One region of the Rhodococcus sp. NPDC056743 genome, then DNA from elsewhere that is predicted to be linked to it. Evidence: riboswitches for the same ligand, from Rfam matches in the RefSeq annotation. Region 1 holds a riboswitch; each other region holds the start of a gene.
What was found. A riboswitch is a leader RNA that binds a small molecule or an ion and turns the genes downstream of it on or off. The one in region 1 is predicted to bind S-adenosylmethionine.
Positions count from the first base shown of each region.

Region 2: linked by a shared signal. The riboswitch ahead of ACFRFQ_RS02515 (putative leader peptide) and the one ahead of ACFRFQ_RS21835 (LLM class flavin-dependent oxidoreductase) in region 1 are both predicted to bind S-adenosylmethionine.
Region 3: linked by a shared signal. The riboswitch ahead of ACFRFQ_RS10070 (aminotransferase class V-fold PLP-dependent enzyme) and the one ahead of ACFRFQ_RS21835 (LLM class flavin-dependent oxidoreductase) in region 1 are both predicted to bind S-adenosylmethionine.

Region 1 covers NZ_JBHTZI010000009.1:222,986-227,259, reverse strand. The annotation lists gene ACFRFQ_RS21840 (NtaA/DmoA family FMN-dependent monooxygenase) at 1-543, opposite strand, end outside; gene ACFRFQ_RS21835 (LLM class flavin-dependent oxidoreductase) at 561-1,790, opposite strand; SAM riboswitch class IV at 1,878-1,991, opposite strand; gene ACFRFQ_RS21830 (MFS transporter) at 2,156-3,328, opposite strand; gene ACFRFQ_RS21825 (hypothetical protein) at 3,328-3,477, opposite strand; gene hisB (imidazoleglycerol-phosphate dehydratase HisB) at 3,474-4,088, opposite strand; gene ACFRFQ_RS21815 (histidinol-phosphate transaminase) at 4,085-4,274, opposite strand, start outside.
Region 2 covers NZ_JBHTZI010000001.1:580,778-585,051, forward strand. The annotation lists gene ACFRFQ_RS02505 (FAD-dependent oxidoreductase) at 1-990, shown strand, start outside; gene ACFRFQ_RS02510 (GNAT family N-acetyltransferase) at 987-1,520, shown strand; SAM riboswitch class I at 1,608-1,702, shown strand; gene ACFRFQ_RS02515 (putative leader peptide) at 1,712-1,801, shown strand; gene ACFRFQ_RS02520 (ABC transporter substrate-binding protein) at 1,969-3,609, shown strand; gene ACFRFQ_RS02525 (ABC transporter permease) at 3,612-4,274, shown strand, end outside.
Region 3 covers NZ_JBHTZI010000004.1:11,828-16,101, reverse strand. The annotation lists gene ACFRFQ_RS10080 (hypothetical protein) at 1-240, shown strand, start outside; gene ACFRFQ_RS10075 (hypothetical protein) at 285-899, opposite strand; gene ACFRFQ_RS10070 (aminotransferase class V-fold PLP-dependent enzyme) at 1,030-2,352, opposite strand; SAM riboswitch class IV at 2,407-2,521, opposite strand; gene ACFRFQ_RS10065 (hypothetical protein) at 2,732-3,058, opposite strand; gene ACFRFQ_RS10060 (BCCT family transporter) at 3,555-4,274, shown strand, end outside.

The DNA of each region.
Region 1 (4,274 bases):
GCCGGAGTCCTTGTCCGCGACAATGTCGTCACTGTGCCACGAATCCCACAGTTCGCGGACGAGCGCGAGCGTCTCTTCCGCACGCTCGTATCGCTGCGAACGATCCAGGTATCCGCCGCGGCGGAAGTTCTGCCCCGTGAACGCGTCGAAGGACGTGACAACATTCCACGCCGCGCGGCCACCGGACAGCTGATCGAGTGTCGCGAATTGACGAGCCAATTCGTACGGTTCGTTGAACGTGGCGTTGATGGTGCCCGCCAGGCCCAGATGCTCCGTGACCGCAGCCAACGACGCTAGCACTGTGAACGTATCGGGCCTACCGATGATGTCCTGATCGAACACCTGCCCGGCGCGTTCGCGCAGTGCGAGGCCTTCTGCGAGAAAGAAGAAGTCGAACTTGCCCCGCTCCGCCGTCCGTGCTGTGTGTTCGAACGAATCGAATTCGATCTGGCTGCCCGCCTGCGGATCCCACCACACCGTGTGGTGGTTCACTCCGCCCAGGTAGGCACCCAGAATGACCTGCTTACGCTGCTGAGAACTCATGATCGGTTTCCTCTGGTTCAGGCAGCCGGAGTACCGGCGGCGTAGCGGTTGGGGACATTAGTGGGCAGTCCGAGCACGCCGCGAAGATTTTCCTGCGGATACTCGGTGCGGAACACGCCGCGGTTCTGCAACTCCGGGACCAGCCGGCCCGAGATTTCGTCGAGATCGTCCACCGCGACCCCGGGACGCAAACGGAACCCGTCGATTCCCTTCTCCTGCCACGCGATCAGGAGATCTGCCAAGGCCGACACCGATCCGGCAAAAATGTAGGCATCGGAACGGTATTCGTCGCCGGACAATGCATCCAGACGATCAAGGCGATCCTGCCCCGATTCGCCGTCCGCGTCGAGGAAGACGACGATGTCTGCGTACACACGCAGCGTCTCGCCCCGACGCCCAACACGTTCCTGCGCCGCGTTCACTTCACCGATGATCAATGCGACCTGCTCGGTGCCTGTTGGCGTCACGAAAACCAGATCAGCTGCCCGAGCGGCCAATTCGTAGGCAACGCTCTGGTGCGCCAACGCGGTGACGACAGGCTGCCCCTGCGGAGGTCGCGGCGTGATCGACGGTCCCCGAACGGACAGATACTTACCTTCGAAATCGATGGTGTGCACCTTGTCTCGATCGATGAAGCGCCGCTGCGCCACGTCACGGATCTCGGCGCCGTCCTCCCAGCTGTCCCAGAGGCGCCGCACGATATCAGCGGCCTCCGCCGATTCGTCGAACAGATCCCGCACGAAATCCGGAAGCACACCCGCGACGATCGACTCCCGGTCCTGCTCGCTGAGCTCCGGAATCGATCGTCGTCCGAACTGTCCGGACTCGAGTGCCGACGCCGAGACCTTCACCTGCCATCCCGCTCGACCACGTGAGGTGTAGTCCAGTGTTGCAACAGCTTTGGAGACGTGGAACGGTTCGGTATGCGTCGTCGTGACGGTCGGAACCAAACCGATGTTGCGAGTGACCGGCGCCAGCCTCGCGGCCACAAGGTGCGCGTCCAATCGGGCTCGAACCTTGTCGACGGCGTTGTCAACCGGCCCGAAGGGATGCGCAGTCGGCACGGAGAGGCTGTCTTCGATGGTCACGAAATCGAGCAGCCCACGCTCGGCGGTGGTCACCAGGGATGTCCAATACGACGCGCTGAACAACTCGCTCGGACGCGAGTGGGGTTCTCGCCACGCAGCGGGATGCCATCCGGCGCCGTCCAGCGCGACGGCTAGGTGGAGAGGGGAGGTTGACGTCATCAGGCGAAACTCCTGTTCGAGGACTACTCGGGAGCGCGCAGTATCGGCCGCGAAATCACCAGCACCTTCGCTGCTGGTTCGTGCCACGACTGCCGCTTGCGACACACACCGCGTGTGCCGCCAGGTGTGATTCCGGGGCACCCCATCGGCATGAAGGGTTGCCGTCCAGCTAGCCGGTCCTTGTTGCTGGAGCTCTGCACCTGTCGTCGAGGTTACGAATGTCCGGACAGGCCGGCAATCCAACCGGATCGCCACGTACTTCCGGAAAGCCGCCCTACCTCAGACGATCACAGGAAAAACAGTTTCATTCTCGACGATTCGAAAACAATCGCCCGCGCCCTGATCGACACGAGTCGCCGGTAACGCTACGCCCGTCCGGAAACCCGCGCCCCGATGACTCTGCCGCCCGCAGCAAGGGCTGGGATCAACGCGACGGCAGTTGCCGAGACGACAAACACCCACGTGTATCCCGCTGCCGAGGCCACAAATCCCAGTGCAATCGCGCCTATTCCAGTGCCGGCATCGTAGGCAATGTTCCAGATCGCGCTGGCCGATCCGATTCGTTTCGGCCCTGCCGCCGAGAAAGCCATGACCAGGGATTCATTCTGTACCGCACCGAATCCGAACCCGAAAAGCACTGCAGCACCGATCAAGACCACTGTCGCTCCGTTGTCGACACTCTGGGCGAACAGGAGGAGACCGACTGCTGCCGACACCAATGCCGGCGCGAGCATCTTGCCGCTACCGAACCGATCGGAGATCAATCCCGCCGAGTATCGACCCACCAACATGGACGCACTGGCCGTCGCCAGCACCACGCCGGCAATCGCGGCGCGATCCGAGATTGCGATGGGCAACAGTGAGGACAGGCCGCCGAACGACGCTGACACGCACGCGAGCGCGACCACGGGAACAAGAACCGTGAACACACTCACTCGCGCGGACGTGCCCGTGGGTTGAGCATGAAGTTTCGGCAACCGGCTTACGGCAATCACCGCGAGCGCCGGGACCACAGCACCCAGGATGAAGACCGGCGTCGCCGACCATCGTGCCGCTATCGCCAAACCCAGTGGCAAACCCGCCATTTGAGAGGCCGCAATCGCAATGCCCTGCGCGCCGGTAGCTCGGCCCAGGATCCGCCGGGGCGCCAATTCCGCAACCAGCGCGCCGCCTGCCACCGTGAGCAATCCGAATCCGATGCCGCGCACCGCCGACACGGACAACGCCGCAATCGAATCGGAAGAAATCAGCAGCACCAGCGACGGCGGCCCGAGCAACACGCACCCCGCAGCGAGCACGGGGCGATAGCCACGGGTCCGCAATAACCGCGGCACCAGCAGCTGCGTCAGCACAGTGGTCGCCATGAAGACGCCCGTCACGGCCCCGGCCAACGCGTCGGAACCACCGGACTGGGCCACCACCAGCGGAACAACCGGAAGCAGTAGGGACCAGCCACCAAAAGCGGCAGCCGCCATGACCAGGACACTGATCATGCCCGGGGTTCGGAGCAACCCCGGGGATGATGTGCGTTCGACCATCAGATGCGCAGCGCGCCCGCAACCGCCGCCAGAATTGCCAGTGCCAGAAGAATTCCCGACGCCAATTTGTTCACCTTGAACATCGAATACGCTCCGCCCACAGCGATTCCCGCACCGATGAACAGCAGATAGGTAAAGAGGACGCTCACAGGGTGCCCTTCGTCGACGGCACGCCACTCACGCGCGGATCCGGCTCGACTGCCTCACGCAGAGCGCGAGCAACAGCCTTGTACTCGGCCTCCGTGATGTGGTGCTGATCGCGTCCGTACAGAACCCGAACATGCAGCGCGATACGCGCATTGAGCGCGATCGACTCGAAGACGTGGCGATTGATCACAGCGTGGTACGGAACTCCGGGGTACCCGCCGATGACGGAATGCACCATGTAATCCGGTTCCCCGGTGTGCACGCAGTACGGCCGGCCGGACACGTCGACGGATGCGTGCGCGAGGGTTTCGTCCATCGGGATGAAGGAATCGCCGAAACGGCGAATGCCCTTCTTGTCTCCCAAAGCCTGACCCAACGCTTGACCGAGAACGATGGCGGTGTCCTCGACGGTGTGGTGAGCGTCGATCTCGACGTCACCCTTGGCCTGAACATTCAAGTCGAAGCTGGCGTGAGTTCCCAGAGCCGTGAGCATGTGGTCGAAGAACGGGACGCCGGTGGAGACGTCCACGATGCCGGTCCCGTCGAGGTTCAATTCGACGACGATGCTGGATTCCCGCGTCGTTCGTTCGATCCGCGCAATGCGATCGCTCATACCGTTTCTCCTGCGTTGGTGAGTTCTGTACCGGCGATCTCGTCACTGGCTTTGATGAACGCGTCGTTCTCGGCTTCGAGTCCGACAGTGGCCCGCAGATATCCGGGGATTCCGATGTCGCGGATGAGGACGCCGCGATCGAGGTAGGCCTGCCAAGCAGCGGCGCTGTCGGCGAACTGGCCGAAC
Region 2 (4,274 bases), on a different contig from region 1:
GGCGCGTCGCACGGCACTTCCCGGATCTACCGACAGGCGTACGACAATCACCTGTACACGGGGTTGGCGGCATCGGCTCTCCCGCTGTGGCGGGAGCTTGAAACCACGACGGACATCGGCTTCCTGGAGTTGACGGGTGCCATCGATCACGGCCTGCCGCAGGCTGTGGTCACCAAGGCGCGGGTGCTCGCCGAAGCGGGCATCAAGGGTGAGATCCTCACTCCCGCCGAGGCATCCGATCGCTGGCCGGGCTTGCGATTCGACACGACAGTTCTGCATCACCCCGATGCGGGCAGGCTGCATGCGGATCGTGCCGTCGTAGCGCTCGAAGCGGGTTCACGATTCGCGGGAGCCGACGTACGCCACGGCACGCGCGTGCTGACAATCGCGGAGGCGTCGTACGGCGTCGACGTGATCACGGACAGCGGGACTTTGAGAGCTCAGCACGTCGTTGTTGCAGCCGGCGCCTGGACTGCGGAATTGATCGACCGAAGCCAACTCGGCGGCCAGGTCGTGTTGCCGACCCTGCGTACGACGCAGGAACAACCGGCGCACTTTGCGCCACTCGATCCGGGAACGGCGTGGCCGAGCTTTGTGCATCATCCCGGCGCGGAGCTGAGCACCGCCGGAATCTACGGACTCGGATCAGAGGACGGAATCAAGATCGGCGAGCATGCGACGGGGCCGGAAGTGACTCCGCAGACTCGTAGCTACATCCCTGATGCCGACGGCGAGCAGCGTCTGGTCGAGTACGCCGAGGCCTGGTTGCCCGGTGTCGATTCGGCGCAGGTCGAGTCCTTGACCTGCCTGTACACCAGTACCCCTGACAGTAATTTCGTGATCGACCGGGTTGGCGCCGTAACTGTCGCCGCGGGATTTTCCGGGCACGGATTCAAATTCGGGCCGGCGCTCGGCGAGCTGGTGGCCGATCTGGTGGAAGGAAAGGCTTTGTCACCGCAGGAATTCCGGTTGGGGGTGCGTCTCTCATGACAATCGAGATTGCGGGAATCGGCGGCGTAGAGGTGCGGCCGGTCTTGCAGGACGATCCGCTGGCCGCTCCGCTCATCGAGGAATTGGCAGTGGAGTACAGCTCACGGTACGGCGGCACTCGTGACGAGGTGTTCGAAGACCTGACAACGTATCCGGCCGAGGAGTTTGCGCCGCCACAAGGTGCATTGCTGGTTCTGACTCTCGGGGATCAACCGATCGCGGGTGGTGCGTTCCGCCAATTCGATTCCGATACTGCCGAACTCAAGCGGATCTGGACGTCGGCCTCCTTCCGTCAGCGTGGTCTCGGAAAGGTTGTCGTCAGGGAACTGGAGGCCGAGATCGCCGCTCGGGGTTATCGGCGGGTGTTTCTCACGACCGGTCCCCGTCAACCCGAAGCGGTTGCCCTGTACCTCTCGTGTGGATACACGCCGCTGTACGACACCGCGCTTGCGCCTCTCGAGGTGGGAATTCACCCATTCGACAAGAAGCTGCACGTTCGGCATGACTACGACCGGAGAGTGCCGGCATGAGCGCGGAGGAGTTCCCGAAAATGTGGCGTACGCTGCAATTCCTAGTGAGCAAGTTGACAATTCGCGATCATCTCGTAGACTTGCGAACGACCATCTCGAGCGACAGAGAGACCTGGCTCAATGAAGTCGCAGCAACCCTTCGCGTCATCGCGTGAGGGTGCTACCGCCAGGATCGATGGAGGAATGCAGCAATGAAGGCAGTTGAAGGCGGTTTCGATACCGCGTGGTCGCGCCGTCACGTAGACCTGTGCCGCACAGCAGGATCGTTCTGTACTCACTGACCATGGCAGCGATGTTCGCATCGTAGTGTGACCCTGGTCAGTATCTCGAGGCCCCCGCAGTTGGGTAAGCCTGTTTTCTATTCTCTTCGTAGCTGATTCGTGCTTGGTTACCCCGTTGTCCGGTGGTGACAGGCGCGCTTTTCCGCATGCCTCATTAGGAGTTCTCGGTGTCTTCACGCTCAATCGGTGCACGCTCACGTGTCACCGTCGTCGCCGGTATCGGCGCTATTTCGGTCCTCGGCACCGTACTTGCCGGTTGCAGCACCAGTAGCGGTGACACCAGTGCAGACGCCGGTCCCGCCCAGTCGGGCGGAACCCTCCGCTACGGACTCTCCACGGCGCCTACCTGCGCAGACCCGGCTCAGGCGGGCACGAATCAGACCGTGTATGTCACTCGCAGCGTGGTGGATTCGCTGACGGATCAGAACGTGGAGTCCGGCGAGATCACGCCGTGGCTTGCCAAGAGCTGGGACATCAGCCCCGACGCCGCAAGCTTCACATTCAAGCTGCGCGACGACGTCACCTTCAGCGACGGCACTCCGGTCACCGCGGCTTCGGTCAAGAAGAACTTCGATGTCGTCAAGGATCTGGGCCCCAACGCCGCACTGGCGAAGAGTTATCTGTCCACCTACACCGGCACCGACGTCATCGACGAGCACACCGCAAAGGTGAACTTCTCGGGACCCAATGTGCAGTTCCTGCAAGCAACTTCGACGCCGCAGCTCGGAATACTGGCGGATTCCACCACGGCACTGCCGTCGGAGCAACGTTGCGCCGGTAATGCCGTGATCGGTTCCGGTCCGTTTGTCTACTCCGATTGGCAGCAGGATCGCTCGGTCTCGATCAAGAAGCGAACCGGGTACAACTGGGCGTCGGACGCAACCGCGCACCAGGGTGAGGCATACCTCGACGGCGTCGACTTCACCGTCGTTCCGGAGTCCGGAGTTCGGGCCGGCAGCGTTGCTTCCGGCCAGCTCGACGCGGTCAGCGACGCGTTGACGCAGGACGCTCCCCAGATCGAAGCCGCAGGCGGGCGGGTCCTGACTCGTCCGAATCCCGGAATCGTGTTCTTCTTCCAGCCCAACGTCAGTCGCGGAGTTCTCGCAGATCAGGCTGTCCGACAAGCGATCATCCCCGCCATCAACCGGCAGGAACTCGTCGACACGGTGCTGGATCCGAGTTTCTTCCCCGCGACGAGCCCGCTGGCGCACACCACGCCGCTCTACGCAGATCAGTCCGGAGTCGTGACCTACGACGCGGACAAAGCCGGAAAGCTGCTCGACGCAGCGGGGTGGAAGACCGGCTCCGACGGAATACGTGAGAAGGACGGCCAGAAGCTGACTTTCGCGATTTCCTTCAGTCCGGTGTTCGCCGGCAACCAGGCAATCCTCGAGCTGGTTCAGCAGCAGCTCAAGAAGGTGGGTGTCGACCTGAAACTCAACCTCCTGTCCAACGGGGAACTGACCGAGAAGCAGAACTCGGGTGACTACGACGCCGTCTACTACAACGCCACCCGCGCGGATGCGGATATCCTCCGGACCACCTTCGGTGTCGAGGGCCGAAATCTCAACAAGCGTGCCGCAGATCCGGAGCTCGACAAGGTCCTGACGGAGCAGTTGGCAACAACCGACTCCGCTGCGCGTGGTGAATTGGTCAGTGAAGCGCAGGAACTGATCATCGACCGTGGACTGTCGATTCCGACCATCGAACTCTCGCAGGCAGTGGGAGCCGGAGCGTCGGTGCAGGACCTGAACTTCGAGGCGTCCTCACGTCTGCAGTTCTACGACGCATGGTTGTCGGGTAAGTAATCATGACTCGATACGTACTCACCCGACTGGGCCAAGCCGCACTGGTCCTCTGGGCGGCCTTCACCATCTCGTTCGTGATTCTCTTTCTGTTGCCCAGTGACCCGGTCAGCATGGCGGCAGAATCGTCGGGGCAGGGTGTTGCCGTGGATCAAGCTGCGCTCGATCAGCTTCGGGCACGATACGGCTTGGACCAGTCGGTGTGGGTGCAGTACTGGACGTCGCTGACAAATGCACTTCGCGGCGATTTCGGTACGTCGATCGCGACCGGCCAATCGGTCACCGATGCGATCTTCTCGGCCTTGCCGAGCACGCTGGTACTGGCCGTCACCGGGCTGGTTCTCTCCGTGGTGTTCGGAGTGACGATTGCCTTCTTCGCGACGTACACCCGCAAGCGATGGCTCGCGAATCTGTTGTTCTCGCTGCCGCCACTCGGAGTGGCTGTGCCTACCTTCTGGGTGGGACTGATTCTCCTGCAGCTCTTCTCGTTCCGGTTGCACATCTTCCCGGCGTTCGGTGACAAGGGCTTCGCGACAGTGATTCTCCCGGCAATCACCTTGGCCATCCCGACGGGTGCCGTGATCGCTCAGGTGCTCACGACCAGCCTGCAGTCGACGCTGCGTTCACCGCATGCTGAGACTGCGTACGCAAAAGGGGCAAGCCGTTGG
Region 3 (4,274 bases), on a different contig from region 1:
CCGTACTCGCAGATCCAATCCGTCGACCTCGGAGTCATGTCATGGCTGAGCGGACGCCTACGAATCTGGGGAACAACAGATTTCAGCTCGTGGTACAGCCTGGACCTGCTCCGGCCGTGGAAAGACACAGCCGTCGTTCTCACACTCACCAGCCGCGGCGCGGTGTCGTTCACTCCGCGCGATCCCGGACACGTCGAGAATCTGATCGCAGAGCACCTCGAAGGGCGCACCGGCGCATGATGATCAGCGCCTATCCAGCGTAGGCGTGGCGCACGCAATAACCTTCAGGACGCGAGAGTGCGCTGACGCTGCGGCAACCCGAAGCGACCGAGAACCTCGTCGACTGCGGTGGCCGGAGTCACCAGACCCCGCGACTGTAGCCACGGAATGGTCTCGCCGACAAGATGTTCGAGAGTGCGAGGCAGCGACAACGGGAGCAAGGTCACACCATCTGCGACGTCGGCAGCCCGAATATCGGCGATCAAACTGCCGAGCCCGGACGGCGTACCGACGTAGTGCAGCGAAGCCGGGACTCGCGGGACGCTCAGCGCACTGTCCAACTGCGCCAACTCTTTACGCGCAGCGCGCGCTTCCGGGGCAATCAGGATTTCGAGATCGACCAATACTGCAACGGAGTCGGGATCGCGGCCGTCCTCGGCAATCGCTGCACGGATCTGGGCTCGCTGAGCCTGCGCGTCACGCAGGTCGGCGGCGCGGATTCGAATGACATTGACAGGGAAGGCCGTCAGATCGAGAAGGGTGTCACCTTCGGTGAGATCTACCCAGTAGTCTGCGCCGATGAGTGGCAGGTTTCCGGGAGCCCCTTCGGCGGCGGGATGGTGGCCGAATCCGGTCAGCTCAACAGCTACGTGCAGGGAGTGTGATGCGATAGAAGACATGTGTATCTCCGAAAGTATGGAGGGAGGGGTGAGCGCGAGACGATCGTCAGCTCGTACACATTCCAAACGTCGCAGTTGCCATGCCTGCCATGTTAGTTGCCTATTTCAGTCAGTGCATCCGGATGTGAGCTCAGACGCATTCGGCTGCGCCGGCGTCGCCGGCGGTGCCACCAAGGAAAGTGCGGGTCTCGGGCACGGGATTCCATGCACCGGAGGTCTTCTCGTAGTTCCAATCACGCTGATTGGAAACCAGGATGCTCACGGCGTTGATCAGGCGATCCACGTCGTCAGAACTGCTGCCCAATCCGAGGCTGGCGCGGACGGCACCGCCGGACAGGCCGAGACGAGAGAGCAGCGGGTGCGCGCAGAAGCGTCCGTCGCGGACGCCGATACCGTGTTCTGCGGAGAGGAAGGCGGCAACCTCGCCGGCTTCGTATCCGTCGACGGTGAAGGTGACAATTCCGACGGCGTCAGGAGCATCGGCCCACAAGCGGAGCAGGTTGACGCCCGCGATGGCATCCAGTCCGTCGGTCAGCTGAGCGGTAAGCGCCTTCTCGTGCTCCGCGATCACATCGAAGTCGAGCGCGGTCAGCGCGTCGCAGGCTGCGGCGATTGCAGCAGCACCGAGAACGTTGGGCGAACCGGCCTCGTGACGGGCGGGAGCGCAGGCCCACTCGGTGGACTCGATGGTCACCTCACGGACAGCGCCGCCACCGGCGAGGTACGGCTTGGCCTCGTCGAGCCAGTCACGGCGACCGACGAGGACGCCGGCACCGAAGGGCGCGTACAGCTTGTGACCGGAGAACGCGAGGTAGTCGACTCCACATTCCTGCAGGTCGATACGACGGTGGGGAGCCAACTGAGCAGCGTCGACGAGGATACGTGCACCACAACGGTGCGCAATGTCCGCAAGGCGTGCGATCGGCAGGATCTCGCCGGTCACGTTGGACGCTCCCGTAATGGCGAGGAGCGCGGCGGGCTTGGTGCACAGCTCCGCGATCAGTCGCTCGATGGTTTCTTCGACGGTATCGGCGGCCGTGACGATACGAGCGTCGTTCCAGGGCAACAGGTTTGCGTGGTGCTCGATGTCGAGAACGACGGTGCTACCGGGCACGGACTGAGCGAGGAGGTTGAGCGAGTCAGTGGTGTTGCGGGTGAAGACGACAACCTGATCGTCGGCGCAGTTCACAAAGCGTGCAACCGATTCGCGAGCGTTCTCGTAGGTCAGCGTGGAGATCCGGGAGGCGTATCCGGCACCACGGTGGACGCTGGCGTAGGTGGGAAGAAGTTCCGCAATACGGTCGGTGACCTGGGCCAATGCCGGCGCGCTCGCTGCGTAGTCGAAGTTCGCATAGGAACACTCGCCACCTTGGACGAGGGGAACCTGCAGGTCGGCGCCGGAAACGTTGGCGATGGGAGCGGTGCAGGTATCGGCACTCAGAACAGCAGTCATCGAAGACAATCCTCACGTTCAAGGACTCATTCGTTCGGGTGATGTTCCCGGAAGAGTCCGCGCTTGCCGAATCCGTTTTCGGATACAGCCGGGTCGTCACCCGGAGCACCCCACCGCGGAGGAGGGTTGCCGACCAGCAAGCCGGGGCTGAACACTGGTACTCGTGACCTGCAAACGAGAATGGCAGGACTCCGGCGGCTTGTCAACTCGGAGGGATGAAGAATTTTTCCTGGCCGGCCGACCGTTCGGCACACGAGGTGAAGGGCACGTCTCCTGGTCGAGCTACGCCGACAGTTCTTCGACAATGAACCGAGTGAATTTCGCGTCGAATGTCCCTATGTTGCAACATGACCCGGCTGTCGGCCTGCACGCTGCCGCGTCACTCGCCCTGAATCGACAAGTCCGGCCACGGCGGTCGACGAAGAACCGCCAGTGTTGCGATCACGGCGGCCGCCAATCCGATAACCTCCCCCAACAACGCAATTCTCGACTGATCCGTTGCCGGCACCCATAGCGCCTTGCCGTCCCGAATGGAGAACACTCCAACGGGCACCGCAATCGGGTCGCCGCGCCATCGCCGATGCAGGCGTGAAACCGCGATGATCGTCGTTCCATCGCTGGTCTCGTAGGGTTCGGAGAAGATCTTCGCAACACCGGACTCTGCGCGAAGTTGCTCCACTGCATCCTGAATCTCCATAGTCACCATGGTCGCACCGATACAGCGGAACTGTGCGAATATCGACCCGTTGGCCGAGCCGGAAAAGGGGCGGCGGCGTACATAGTTGCGACCGTCACAGTCACGTTTCGGTATCGACCCCGCCCATCATTGATATTGCGGGAAATTGCGAGTTAAGCATCTGACCGACAAAGAGTTTCGCCGAACTTGACAATCGCTTGACAGTGCTGAATCACATGAGATCGACATCCCCTCTCAGCCCCAAGAGAATTCGTCGTTCCATCTCTGAAATGCAGACCAATGTTGCTACTGTGCAACATTTTACAGCGAAATTCCGGCGACGAGGAAGCAAATGTCATGACAATGCACCATCTTTCGTTGAGTTGAGTTGCCGGAAGCCTGCCGTTAGTTTGGAATGCAAAGCAATAGCCCGGTCTTTACTGCGATGGTGCGAGCGTTTGCCCACCTACGCGACCTGTGGCCGCCGAAGTGGCGATAAGCACGCTGAACTGTGTGAAGGAGCGAGATGACTGCGGTCAAAAGCGCGTGGAGGGGATTGCGGAAACCCGTATTCGTCCCGGCATCGATAGCGATCTTCGGGCTGATCGCCTTTGCCGTGATCTATTCCGGAACTGCGGCCGACGCGTTCCAAAGCCTGAACAACGCCATCACTGATGGCGTCGGCTGGTGGTACATCCTGTCCGCCACCGGATTTGTGGTCTTTGCCCTCTACTGCGCGATCAGCCGGATCGGCAATATCAGACTCGGCCGCGACGACGAACAACCCGAATTCGGCATGATGTCGTGGTTTGCCATGCTTTTCAGTGCCGGCATGGGCATCGGATTGGTGTTTTACGGAGTGGCCGAACCACTTTCACACTACGTGGACCCGCCAGTCGCGGGCCGGGTAGCAGGATCCACCGACGCGGCCGCAAATCAAGCCATGGAACTGACAATGTTCCACTGGGGCCTGCACGCGTGGGCGATCTACGTTGTCGTCGGTCTCGGACTGGCGTACATGACGTACCGCAAGGGTCGCCCCCTGTCGATCCGGTGGCTCCTCGAACCCCTACTCGGACGCGCTCGCATCGAGGGCAAGATCGGGCACGCCATCGACGTCGTCGCGATCGTCGGCACCCTGTTCGGCGTTGCAACATCGCTCGGATTCGGTGTGCAGCAGATCACCGCCGGCCTCGACTACCTCGGCTGGGTGGAGACCGACAATTGGTTGGTCGTCGCCATCATC